One region of the Citrobacter pasteurii genome, then DNA from elsewhere that is predicted to be linked to it. Evidence: predicted binding sites of a transcription regulator. Region 1 holds the regulator's gene; each other region holds the start of a gene.
The links. The regulator PurR, encoded in region 1, represses purine synthesis genes. The targets are predictions, from matches to a motif close to CANGCAAACGTTTGCNTG.
Positions count from the first base shown of each region.

Region 1 (3,161 bases):
TCGTCATCGGGACGTGGAATTAACGCCTGCTGGCGCGTGGTTTTTAAAAGAAGGCCGGTCTGTTATCAAAAAAATGCAGATCACCCGTCAGCAATGTCAACAAATCGCCAATGGCTGGCGAGGACAACTGGCGATTGCGGTAGATAATATTGTGCGTCCAGAACGGACCCGACAGATGATTGTGGATTTCTACCGCCATTTCGATGATGTAGAACTTCTGGTCTTTCAGGAGGTGTTTAATGGCGTCTGGGACGCGCTTTCGTATGGTCGCGTGGAGTTAGCTATCGGAGCAACGCAGGCCATTCCGGTAGGGGGGCGCTATACGTTCCGGGATATGGGAATGCTGAGCTGGAGTTGCGTGGTGGCCAGTCATCATCCGTTGGCGGCAATGCCAGGACCGCTCAGTGACGATACGTTGCGCAACTGGCCATCGCTGGTACGCGAAGATACGTCCCGCACACTGCCGAAACGTATTACATGGCTGCTGGACAACCAAAAACGCGTCGTTGTGCCTGACTGGGAATCCTCGGCTACCTGCTTGTCAGCCGGACTCTGTGTCGGGATGGTGCCGACGCATTTTGCAAAACCGTGGATCGATGGCGGTAAATGGGTGGCGTTACAGCTGGAAAATCCGTTCCCGGATGCCGCTTGTTGCCTGACCTGGCAGCAGAATGATACGTCGCCTGCACTGAGCTGGTTACTGGACTACCTGGGGGATAGTGAGACGCTGAATAAAGAGTGGCTGCGGGAGCCGGATGAGGCTCCCACACAACAGTCTTAACGACGATAATCGCGGAATGGACCGTCGGCAACGGAACGACGCTCTATCAGGCGTGGGTGCACCTCGATAGACTGCGACTCTTCACGTTTATTCACGATTCGGTCTAACAGCATGTTGAAGGCCGTTTCACCCAGTGAATCTTTTGGCTGATGGATGGTTGTCAGCGCAGGGGTGAAGTAACGGGCGTTGCGCACGTTATCGTAACCGATAACTGAGATATCCTGCGGTACGCGCAGCCCCATCTCGTCTGCAGCACACAGCGCACCCATCGCCATAATATCGCCACCACAGAATACGGCGGTTGGGCGATGCGACTGGGAGATGATTTGCTGCATAGCGCGGTAGCCGGATTCAGGTTCGAAATCACCCTGCACAATCCAGTTTTCGGGGACTTTAATCAGCGCTTCTTCCATCGCTTTCATGAAGCCAGCCAGGCGGCCTGCGCCGGTATTACGCTCCATAGGTCCCGGGATCACGCCGATCTCACGATGACCGCGTTCAATCAGATACCGGCCCGCCATGTAACCGCCTTCGAAGGCGTTATCAATGACGGTATCGGTAAAGTCGGCTTTGGCCTCGCCCCAGTCCATGACCACCATCGGGATATGGCGATACTCTTCGAGCATGGAAAGCAGTGATTCCGGATACTCTGAACACATTACCAACAGGCCATCAACGCGCTTTTGCGCCATCATCGACAGATAAGCCTGCTGTTTTTCGAGACTGTTCCAGGCGTTGCCCAGAATCAGCGTGTAGCCTTTCTGGAAACAATTTTTTTCAACTGCCTCAATAATTTCAGCGAAATAGGCCGCTTCGCTGCTGGTTGCCAACAAACCGATCGATTTGGTGTGATTCACCTTCAGGCTACGCGCTACTGCGCTCGGAGAATAGTGCAGTTCTTTAATCGCTGCCCAGACAGCGTTGCGCGTTTCTTCCGCGACAAAGCGCGTTTTGTTAATTACGTGTGATACGGTTGTAGTGGAAACGTTTGCTCGCTTCGCTACATCTTTAATAGTTGCCATTACATCTCACTCCAGACCATATCCTAAGCTCCTGAGAATACTCCAGGTAAACGTTTGCCTTCACACACCCTCAACGCAACGTCAGGGTTGCGGCACGCCGGGAAAACGACACGGAACGTCAGGAAGGGGTCAATGGCCGGTACGCTAATCAAGTAAGCGTGGAATTTTGTCTGATCTTAACGAAAAGGGGAAGAGTTAAAAGCAGTTATCAATATAAATCGTGAGAGATTTTTGCTTTCAAGTGTGTAAAAATGCGCAATATCACTTTTTGTGTGGGAATAAAAAGGAGAAAACTTGATGAGCACCGATCTGAAATTTTCGTTAGTGACGACCATAATTGTTCTGGGCCTGATTGTCGCGGGTGGCCTGACTGCAGCACTGCACTGATTTCCCCCGAGGGAGTTCGCTCTCCCTCATCCTTTCTGCTTACCTTTTTCGTCCTATTTTTTGCAAATAAGCAAAAGTCTTTTGCAGTTTTGTTAACTTTATTAATTTTGCGATCAATGTCATGCTTTTGACTCTTATGATGTGTCGTGCCAAGGCTCGACGTTACGGAGTCGATAGATGAAAATAAATTATCCTTTACTGGCGCTGGCGATCGGAGCGTTTGGCATTGGCACCACCGAATTTTCTCCCATGGGATTGTTACCCGTCATTGCCAAAGGCGTGGATGTTTCAATTCCGGCAGCAGGGATGTTAATCAGCGCGTATGCGGTAGGCGTGATGGTTGGCGCACCGCTGATGACATTACTTCTGTCCCATCGTGCGCGTCGCAATGCGCTTATCTTCCTGATGGCCATTTTTACGTTGGGTAATGTGCTTTCGGCGATATCTCCGGATTACACGACGCTGATGCTGTCGCGCATTTTGACCAGTCTTAACCACGGGGCATTTTTTGGCCTCGGTTCGGTTGTGGCGGCAAGCGTTGTCCCCAAACATAAACAGGCCAGCGCCGTTGCGACGATGTTTATGGGGTTAACTATCGCGAATATTGGCGGTGTTCCCGCGGCAACCTGGCTTGGGGAAACCATCGGCTGGCGAATGTCCTTTATGGCGACGGCGGGACTGGGTGTTATCGCGATGGTCAGCCTGTTCTTCTCGTTACCGCAAGGCGGGGCTGGTGAGCGCCCTGATGTGCGCAAAGAACTGGCGGTGTTAATGCGTCCACAAGTGGTGTCAGCTTTACTGACGACCGTTCTGGGGGCCGGTGCGATGTTTACGCTTTATACCTACATCTCACCCGTGCTGCATAGCATTACTCATGCTACGCCGGCGTTTGTCACCGGTATGCTGGTGCTGATTGGCGTTGGGTTCTCTATCGGTAACTATCTGGGCGGTAAACTGGCTGACCGTTCGGT
Region 1 covers NZ_CP077262.1:2,926,910-2,930,070, reverse strand. Annotated here, with positions in the region: gene punR (DNA-binding transcriptional activator PunR) at 1-781, shown strand, start outside; gene purR (HTH-type transcriptional repressor PurR) at 778-1,803, opposite strand; gene cydH (cytochrome bd-I accessory subunit CydH) at 2,101-2,190, shown strand; gene I6L54_RS14295 (MFS transporter) at 2,368-3,161, shown strand, end outside.

Region 2 (3,161 bases), 1.0 Mb from region 1:
AAGCATTGGCCGCGAGAAGGCGGGGATCTTTCGTGCAGAGAAACCGGCCGTCGTCGGTGAGCCGGAAATGCCCTATACCATCGCGGATGTGGCGCAAGAGACTGGGGCGATACTGCAGCGCCGTGGTGTGGACTGGCGCTATTCGGTTACGGAGAACGACTGGTCATTCACCGATAGCCACGGTACGCTGACCCAACTGCCGTTGCCGCAGGTTCCCCAACCTAACGCTGCTACCGCACTGGCCGCGCTGCGCGCCAGCGGGCTTAACGTCAGTGAGCAGGCGATTCGTGACGGCATCGAACACGCGATTTTACCGGGGCGTTTTCAGATTGTGAGCGAGTCACCGCGGGTGATTTTTGATGTTGCTCATAATCCGCATGCGGCGGAATATTTGACTGAACGTCTGAAAAAGTTAGTGAAAAGAGGGCGCGTACTTGCCGTTATCGGTATGCTACATGATAAAGACATTGCCGGTACGTTAGCCTGGTTGAAAAGCGTGGTTGACGACTGGTATTGTGCGCCTCTGGAAGGCCCGCGTGGTGCAACGGCAGAACAACTGCTGGAGCACTTGGGTAATGGCGAAGCCTACGACAGCGTGGCGCAGGCATGGTCTGCGGCCCTGGCTGAGGCGAAGCCAGAAGATACCGTGTTGGTGTGTGGATCGTTTCACACTGTCGCACATGTCATGGAAGTAATAGACGTGGGGAGAAGCGGTGGCGAGTAAGTTTCAGAATCGATTAGTCGGCACAATTGTGCTGGTCGCGCTGGGGGTGATTGTGCTCCCCGGGCTGCTTGACGGGCAGAAAAAGCATTATCAGGATGAGTTTGCGGCGATCCCGCTGGTGCCGAAACCCGGCGATCGCGATGAACCGGACATGATGCCTGCGGCGACGCAGGCACTGCCGACGCAACCACCGGAAGGTGCCGCAGAAGAAGTGCGTGCCGGTGATGCTGCCGCGCCATCGTTGGATCCTTCACGTTTGACGACGGCAAACAACGCAGAGTTCGATCCTATCCCTGCGCCTGTGGAGCCGCCAAAACCTAAACCTAAACCGAAGCCGCAACCTGTTGCCGCTGCTCCGGCGCCGACGCCCGTTCCTGCACCAGCACCGAAACCGGTCGTCGAAGACGCGCCGGCACCAACCGGGAAAGCCTACGTTGTGCAGCTTGGTGCGTTGAAAAATGCGGATAAGGTCAATGAGATCGTCGGTAAGTTACGTGGTGCGGGCTTCCGGGTATATACTTCCCCGTCAACGCCGGTACAGGGTAAAATAACCCGCATTCTCGTTGGGCCTGATGCGTCCAGAGATAAGCTGAAAAACTCGCTGGGAGAACTGCAAAAAATCTCCGGTCTGAGTGGGGTTGTGATGGGATATACCCCTAATTAAAGGGGGGGCTCATGTAGGCCGGATACGGTAAACACCGCTGTCCGGCAGTGCCCGAAGAGGCATAAAACGGTATGGCGTTGAAGATTTTTTCAGCGCCATTTTTATTTACGCGTGGAAAGGAAATCCCTACGCAAACGTTTTCTTTTTCTGTTAGAATGCGCCCCGAACAGGACGACAGGGCGTAAAATCGTGGGACACTTATGGTCTGGATTGATTACGCCATTATCGCGGTGATTGGTTTTTCCTGTCTGGTTAGCCTGATCCGTGGCTTTGTACGTGAAGCATTATCGTTGGTGACTTGGGGTTGTGCTTTCTTTGTCGCCAGCCATTACTACACTTACCTGTCTGTCTGGTTTACGGGCTTTGAAGACGAACTGGTTCGGAATGGGATTGCTATCGCGATACTGTTTATCGCGACACTTATCGTCGGCGCTATCGTTAACTTCGTGATAGGCCAGCTGGTGGAGAAAACAGGCCTGTCGGGTACTGACAGGGTGTTGGGGATCTGCTTCGGTGCCCTGAGAGGGGCGCTGATCGTCGCCGCCATACTGTTCTTTCTCGATACGTTTACCGGTCTGTCGAAAAGTGAAGACTGGAGTAAGTCGCAGCTGATCCCGCAGTTCAGTTTCATCATCAGATGGTTCTTTGACTATCTGCAAAGCTCGTCAAGTTTCTTGCCCAAAGTATAAACTTTGGGTTGTTGCTGAACGAGGAAAAGACGTATGTGCGGTATTGTCGGTATCGCCGGTGTTATGCCGGTAAACCAGTCGATTTATGACGCGTTAACGGTGCTCCAGCATCGTGGCCAGGATGCCGCTGGCATCATCACCATTGATGCCAACAACTGCTTCCGCTTGCGTAAAGCGAACGGAATGGTGAGCGACATTTTTGAAGCGCGCCACATGCAGCGTTTGCAGGGCAACATGGGCATTGGTCATGTGCGTTACCCAACGGCTGGCAGCTCCAGCGCCTCTGAGGCCCAACCTTTCTACGTCAACTCACCGTATGGCATCACGCTTGCCCACAACGGCAACCTGACCAACGCGCATGAGCTGCGTAAAAAGCTGTTCGAAGAAAAGCGCCGCCACATCAATACCACTTCAGATTCTGAAATTCTGCTGAATATTTTCGCCAGCGAGCTGGATAATTTCCGCCACTATCCGCTGGAAGCCGACAATATTTTTGCTGCTATTGCCGCAACCAACCGCCAGATCCGCGGCGCCTATGCCTGCGTGGCGATGATTATCGGTCACGGTATGGTTGCCTTCCGCGACCCTAACGGCATCCGCCCGCTGGTGCTGGGTAAACGTGATATTGGCGATGGTCGTACCGAATACATGGTGGCCTCTGAGAGCGTAGCGCTGGATACGCTGGGCTTTGAATTCCTGCGCGACGTTGCCCCTGGTGAAGCGGTCTATATCACCGAAAAAGGTCAGTTGTTTACCCGCCAGTGTGCCGATAACCCGGTCAGCAATCCGTGCCTGTTTGAATACGTTTACTTCGCACGTCCTGACTCCTTTATCGACAAGATTTCCGTCTATAGCGCCCGTGTAAACATGGGTACCAAGCTTGGCGAAAAAATTGCTCGTGAGTGGGAAGAGCTGGACATCGACGTGGTGATCCCGATTCCGGAAACCTCCTGTGATATCGCGCTGGAAATTGCCCGTATTCTCGGTAAGCCGTACCGTCAGGGTTTTGTGAAAAACCGCTACGTGGGCCGTACCTTTATCATGCCAGGCCAGCAGCTGCGCCGTAAATCCGTGCGTCGCAAGC
Region 2 covers NZ_CP077262.1:1,877,116-1,880,276, forward strand. Annotated here, with positions in the region: gene folC (bifunctional tetrahydrofolate synthase/dihydrofolate synthase) at 1-724, shown strand, start outside; gene dedD (cell division protein DedD) at 714-1,388, shown strand; gene cvpA (colicin V production protein) at 1,589-2,077, shown strand; gene purF (amidophosphoribosyltransferase) at 2,111-3,161, shown strand, end outside.
Region 2: a site for PurR is predicted at 1,516-1,533, ahead of cvpA (colicin V production protein). Genes of this name have one in related genera too.

Region 3 (3,161 bases), 800 kb from region 1:
CTGGTCTGCGCCACAGGTGCGATTTTGTTCGTTCTGTGCGCCGCGTTTAACGCATGGCTGCTTCCGGCATGGAAGCTATCCACCGTGAAGATTCCCGTGCGCGAAGGCATGAGTCATGTGATGCATGACAAACGATTTGTCACCTATGTCCTGACGCTGGCGGGGTATTACATGCTGGCGGTACAGGTTATGTTGATGCTGCCGATTATGGTTAATGACATTGCCGGTTCGCCAGCCGCCGTGAAGTGGATGTATGCCATCGAAGCGTGTCTCTCTTTAACGCTGCTCTACCCTATCGCCCGCTGGAGTGAAAAACGTTTTCGTCTTGAACATCGGCTGATGGCAGGCCTGCTGATCATGTCTCTTAGCATGATGCCCATCGGTCTGGTCGGGAATTTACAGCAGCTTTTCACCCTGATTTGCACCTTCTATATCGGTTCTATCATCGCCGAACCGGCACGCGAGACGTTGAGCGCGTCGTTGGCAAATGCGCGCGCACGGGGCAGTTACATGGGCTTTAGCCGCCTCGGGTTAGCCATCGGCGGCGCCATCGGTTATATCGGTGGCGGCTGGCTGTTTGACATGGGTAAAGCACTGTCACAGCCAGAGCTCCCGTGGATGATGCTCGGCATTATCGGCTTTATCACCTTCCTCGCGCTGGGTTGGCAGTTTAGCCATAAACGCCCGTCACGCGGCATGCTGGAACCTGATGCCTGATAGCTGACCAGGCGTCCCGGACTCAATTTCAGTTTTTTCTGCTGGTGTCCGGGCCGCTGGTGCTGGATGCTGCTTTGTGTCACGATTACGCCACAAGCATCATGTTGAGGAACCCCATGAAAAAGTTTTTTTTTGCTGCTGCACTGATTGTCAGCGGCCTGTTGGTTGGTTGTAATCAACTCACACAATACACGGTTAGCGAGCAAGAGATTAATCAGGCACTGGCAAAGCATAACGACTTCTCGAGAGATATTGGTCTGCCTGGCGTTGCTGAAGCCCATATCGTACTGACCAATCTCGCCAGCCAGATTGGTCGAGAAGAACCGAATAAAGTGACTCTGACAGGCGATGCCAATCTGGATATGAATTCCCTTTTTGGTAGTCAGAAAGCGACCATGAAGTTGAAGTTAAAAGCATTGCCAGTCTTCAATAAAGAAAAAGGCGCGATTTATCTGCAAGAAATGGAAGTGGTCGATGCGACCGTCACACCAGAGAAAATGCAATCTGTACTGCAAACTCTGATGCCCTACTTAAATCAGTCGCTGCGCAATTACTTTAACCAGCAACCGGCCTATATTTTGCGTGAAGATAGCAGCAAAGGCGAAGCGTTGGCGAAAAAACTGGCGAAAGGGATTGAGGTTAAACCGGGCGAAATCATTATCCCGTTCACCGATTAATAAACAACAGGGCGCTAATGCGTCCTTTTTTTCGTGCAAACGAAAACGTTTCCGCTTATCCTTTGTTTCCGGCAAAAAAGACTATCCTCAGCCGGAGCATATTGATGACTGCACCATCCCAGGTTTTAAAGATCCGCCGCCCAGACGACTGGCACCTTCACCTTCGCGATGGCGACATGTTGAAAACTGTCGTGCCTTATACCAGTGAAATTTATGGTCGCGCGATTGTTATGCCAAACCTCGCTCCGCCGGTCACGACAGTTGATGCGGCCATTGCGTACCGTCAGCGCATTCTGGGCGCTGTACCCGCCGGACATAGCTTTACTCCGTTAATGACCTGCTACTTAACGGACACGCTGGATCCTAATGAACTTGAGCGTGGATTCAACGAAGGCGTCTTCACCGCCGCGAAACTTTATCCCGCCAATGCAACAACCAACTCTACACATGGTGTAACCTCAGTCGATGCCATTATGCCGGTACTGGAGCGCATGGAAAAATTGGGGATGCCACTGTTGGTGCATGGTGAAGTGACGCACGCTGATATCGACATTTTCGATCGCGAAGCACGTTTCATCGAAACGGTGATGGATCCCTTGCGTCAGCGTTTAACCGCGCTAAAAGTGGTGTTTGAACATATCACGACCAAAGATGCCGCCGAATACGTTCGCGAGGGCAATGAGCTTCTTGCAGCAACCATCACACCGCAGCATTTAATGTTTAACCGCAACCATATGCTGGTCGGTGGAATTCGCCCGCATCTGTACTGCCTGCCAATACTCAAACGTAACGTTCACCAACAGGCGCTGCGTGAACTGGTTGCCAGCGGATTCAGTCGTGCATTCCTGGGTACCGACTCCGCACCGCATGCGCGTCATCGTAAAGAGTCCAGTTGCGGCTGTGCGGGCTGCTTTAATGCGCCGACCGCGCTGGGCAGCTATGCCACTGTGTTCGAAGAGATGAACGCGCTGGACCATTTCGAGGCCTTCTGCTCACTCAATGGCCCACAGTTCTATGGTTTGCCGGTGAATGAGACCTTTATTGAGCTGGAACGCGTGGAGCACCAGGTCCCGGAGAACATCGCGTTGGAAAACGATACGCTGGTGCCGTTCCTTGGCGGTGAAACGGTACGCTGGTCAGTAAAACGCTAAAAAAGTGTAGCCCACTGTTGTCAACTGGCGCAGTTAACTGTATAAATAACCAGTACAAACAACAGGGGGCTATTATGCGTATTGAAGTCACTATTGCCAAAACTTCACCTTTACCTGCCGGTGCTATCGACGCGCTGGCAGATGAACTCTCCCGCCGTATTCATCATCATTTTCCGGATAACGAAGGTAACGTTACCGTTCGTTATGCCGCGGCCAACAATCTGTCGGTTATTGGCGCAACAAAAGAGGACAAAGAACGCATCAGCGAAATCCTACAGGAAACCTGGGAAAGCGCGGATGACTGGTTCATCAACGAATAAAAAATGATATGCAGTGATGTTTGTTTGCCGGGTCGCCCCGGCTTTTTTACACATGCGTCCTTTAAATCAATCTTGCATTCACCACGCTAGCAGATAATTTATATTAAACACCTTGATTATCTTTTAATCAAAACACCAAAATAATTGCACAACATGCTAAAAAAAAATGAATAACATGTTGTTTTATTAATCATATAACACCGAAAACAAAAAATTTATGCGCCGTCCTCTTTAAATTTTCAATGAATACCCTTATTTATTGATATACTGAAGTTGCTTCAGAAAAAAACGCATTG
Region 3 covers NZ_CP077262.1:2,123,504-2,126,664, reverse strand. Annotated here, with positions in the region: gene mdtH (multidrug efflux MFS transporter MdtH) at 1-717, shown strand, start outside; gene I6L54_RS10210 (lipoprotein) at 834-1,394, shown strand; gene pyrC (dihydroorotase) at 1,499-2,545, shown strand; gene dinI (DNA damage-inducible protein I) at 2,620-2,865, shown strand.
Region 3: a site for PurR is predicted at 1,433-1,450, ahead of pyrC (dihydroorotase). Genes of this name have one in related genera too.

Region 4 (3,161 bases), 2.0 Mb from region 1:
AACGATGGTCAGATCGATCTTCTCGTTCTGGGCAAAGCTCAGCAGCGCAGGAATGTCGGTCACGCTGATGGCCACGTTTTGTAGCGCAGGCTCCAGTGCGGTTCCGGCATTACCCGGTGCGACAAAGACGGTGGAAACCAGCGGAGACTGCGCCGCTTTCCAGGCCAGGGCGTGCTCGCGCCCGCCGTTGCCAATGACTAATACTTTCATCGTCTGCTCCGTGAATTAATGGCGGAAGTGGCGCATGTCGGTGAATACCATCGCGATACCGTGTTCATCGGCAGCGGCAATCACTTCGTCATCGCGGATAGAACCACCAGGCTGGATAACGCAGGTCACGCCCGCGGCAGCAGCGGCATCAATCCCATCGCGGAACGGGAAGAAAGCGTCGGACGCCATAGAGGATCCTTTCACTTCCAGGCCTTCGTCGGCGGCCTTAATCCCGGCAATTTTGGCGGAGTACACGCGGCTCATCTGGCCTGCGCCTATGCCGATAGTCATGTTCTCTTTGGCGTAAACAATGGCGTTGGATTTCACGAATTTAGCCACTTTCCAACAGAACAGCGCATCACGCAGTTCTTGCCCGGTCGGTTGGCGTTTGGTTACCACGCGCAGTTCAGCTTCGCTCACCATACCGAGGTCACGGTCCTGAACCAGCAGGCCGCCGTTCACGCGCTTGAAGTCCAGGCCCGGAACGCGCTGCGCCCATTGGCCGCAGACCAGCACGCGAACGTTCTGCTTGGCTGCGGTAATTTTCAGTGCTTCTGCTGTGGCGGATGGCGCGATGATCACTTCCACGAACTGGCGGGAGATAATCGCCTGCGCGGTTTCAGCATCCAGCTCGCGGTTGAAAGCGATGATGCCGCCGAATGCGGAGGTCGGGTCGGTTTTGTAGGCGCGATCGTAAGCGTCAAGAATAGAGGTACTTACCGCCACGCCGCATGGGTTCGCGTGCTTAACGATCACGCAGGCCGGTTCGTTGAACTCTTTCACACACTCCAGTGCGGCATCGGTATCAGCGATGTTGTTATAGGAGAGCGCTTTTCCCTGTACCTGCTGCGCGGTGGCAACGGAGGCTTCTTTAACATTCTCTTCTATATAGAAGGCAGCCTGCTGGTGGCTGTTCTCGCCGTAGCGCATATCCTGCTTCTTAATGAAGTTCAGGTTCAGCGTACGTGGGAAGCGACCGGCAGCTTCTTTGCTTTCGCCGTGATAGGCCGGAACCATGCTGCCAAAGTAGTTGGCGATCATGCTGTCGTAGGCGGCGGTGTGTTCGAAGGCTTTAATCGCGAGATCGAAACGCGTGTCGAGGGTCAGAGAACCATCGTTGGCATCCATCTCTTTAATAATGGCGTCGTAGTCGCTGCTCTTCACAACGATAGCCACATCTTTATGGTTCTTGGCAGCGGAGCGCACCATGGTCGGGCCGCCGATATCAATGTTCTCTACCGCATCTTCCAGCGAGCAGCCTTCGCGGGCGACGGTCTGGGCGAATGGATACAGGTTAACAACCACCATATCGATAGGCGCGATACCATGTTGTTCCATTATTCCGTCATCCTGACCGCGACGGCCCAAAATGCCGCCGTGGACTTTTGGATGCAGGGTCTTCACGCGTCCATCCATCATTTCCGGGAAACCGGTGTAATCGGAAACTTCGGTCACTGGCAGACCTTTCTCTGCTAACAGGCGGGCAGTGCCACCTGTTGAAAGCAGCTCCACACCACGTGCGGAAAGTGCCTGAGCGAATTCGATGATACCGGCCTTGTCAGAAACACTGAGCAGAGCGCGGCGGACTGGACGACGTTGTTGCATGGTAAATCCCCTGGATTTGACTATTACAGAGAGCGTTAGGTGAATTCTTGCGTAAAAACTCAACTAACGCCCCTTACGGGGCATCCTTGTTGTGCGGTGGCATTGTAACGAAAACGTTTGCGCAACGCTCGCGAATTTTTCTCTTTCCCTCAATTCCATTATTTCATCTCTATATGATGAGGGATAAAACCAGGTGGCTCGCGAAAGAGATCCTTATTTTTGTGGATAACTCTGTGCGTAAATGGGTATAAGGCGGTGTTTTGCTGTGGAATGCAGCAGTCAGTCATTTTTCTGTCATTTAAGGGTTGCGGGCTGAGGGAAACTCCCTATAATGCGCCTCCATCGACACGGCGGATGTGAATCACTTCACACAAACAGCCGGTCCGGTTGAAGAGAAAAACCTGAAAATGAGGGTTGACTCTGAAAGAGGAAAGCGTAATATACGCCACCTCGCGACAGAGCGCTAAAGCGCGTCGCAACTGCTCTTTAACAATTTATCAGACAATCTGTGTGGGCACTCGAAGATACGGATTCTTAACGTCGCAAGACGAAAAATGAATACCAAGTCTCTGAGTGAACACGTAATTCATTACGAAGTTTAATTCACGAGCATCAAACTTAAATTGAAGAGTTTGATCATGGCTCAGATTGAACGCTGGCGGCAGGCCTAACACATGCAAGTCGAACGGTAGCACAGAGGAGCTTGCTCCTTGGGTGACGAGTGGCGGACGGGTGAGTAATGTCTGGGAAACTGCCCGATGGAGGGGGATAACTACTGGAAACGGTAGCTAATACCGCATAACGTCGCAAGACCAAAGAGGGGGACCTTCGGGCCTCTTGCCATCGGATGTGCCCAGATGGGATTAGCTAGTAGGTGGGGTAACGGCTCACCTAGGCGACGATCCCTAGCTGGTCTGAGAGGATGACCAGCCACACTGGAACTGAGACACGGTCCAGACTCCTACGGGAGGCAGCAGTGGGGAATATTGCACAATGGGCGCAAGCCTGATGCAGCCATGCCGCGTGTATGAAGAAGGCCTTCGGGTTGTAAAGTACTTTCAGCGAGGAGGAAGGCGTTGTGGTTAATAACCGCAGCGATTGACGTTACTCGCAGAAGAAGCACCGGCTAACTCCGTGCCAGCAGCCGCGGTAATACGGAGGGTGCAAGCGTTAATCGGAATTACTGGGCGTAAAGCGCACGCAGGCGGTCTGTCAAGTCGGATGTGAAATCCCCGGGCTCAACCTGGGAACTGCATCCGAAACTGGCAGGCTAGAGTCTTGTAGAGGGGGGTAGAATTCCAGGTGTAGCGGTGAAATGCGTAGAGATCTGGAGGAATACCGGTGGC
Region 4 covers NZ_CP077262.1:4,912,086-4,915,246, reverse strand. Annotated here, with positions in the region: gene purD (phosphoribosylamine--glycine ligase) at 1-210, opposite strand, end outside; gene purH (bifunctional phosphoribosylaminoimidazolecarboxamide formyltransferase/IMP cyclohydrolase) at 226-1,815, opposite strand; rRNA gene I6L54_RS23645 (16S ribosomal RNA) at 2,436-3,161, shown strand, end outside.
Region 4: a site for PurR is predicted at 1,922-1,939, ahead of purH (bifunctional phosphoribosylaminoimidazolecarboxamide formyltransferase/IMP cyclohydrolase). Genes of this name have one in related genera too.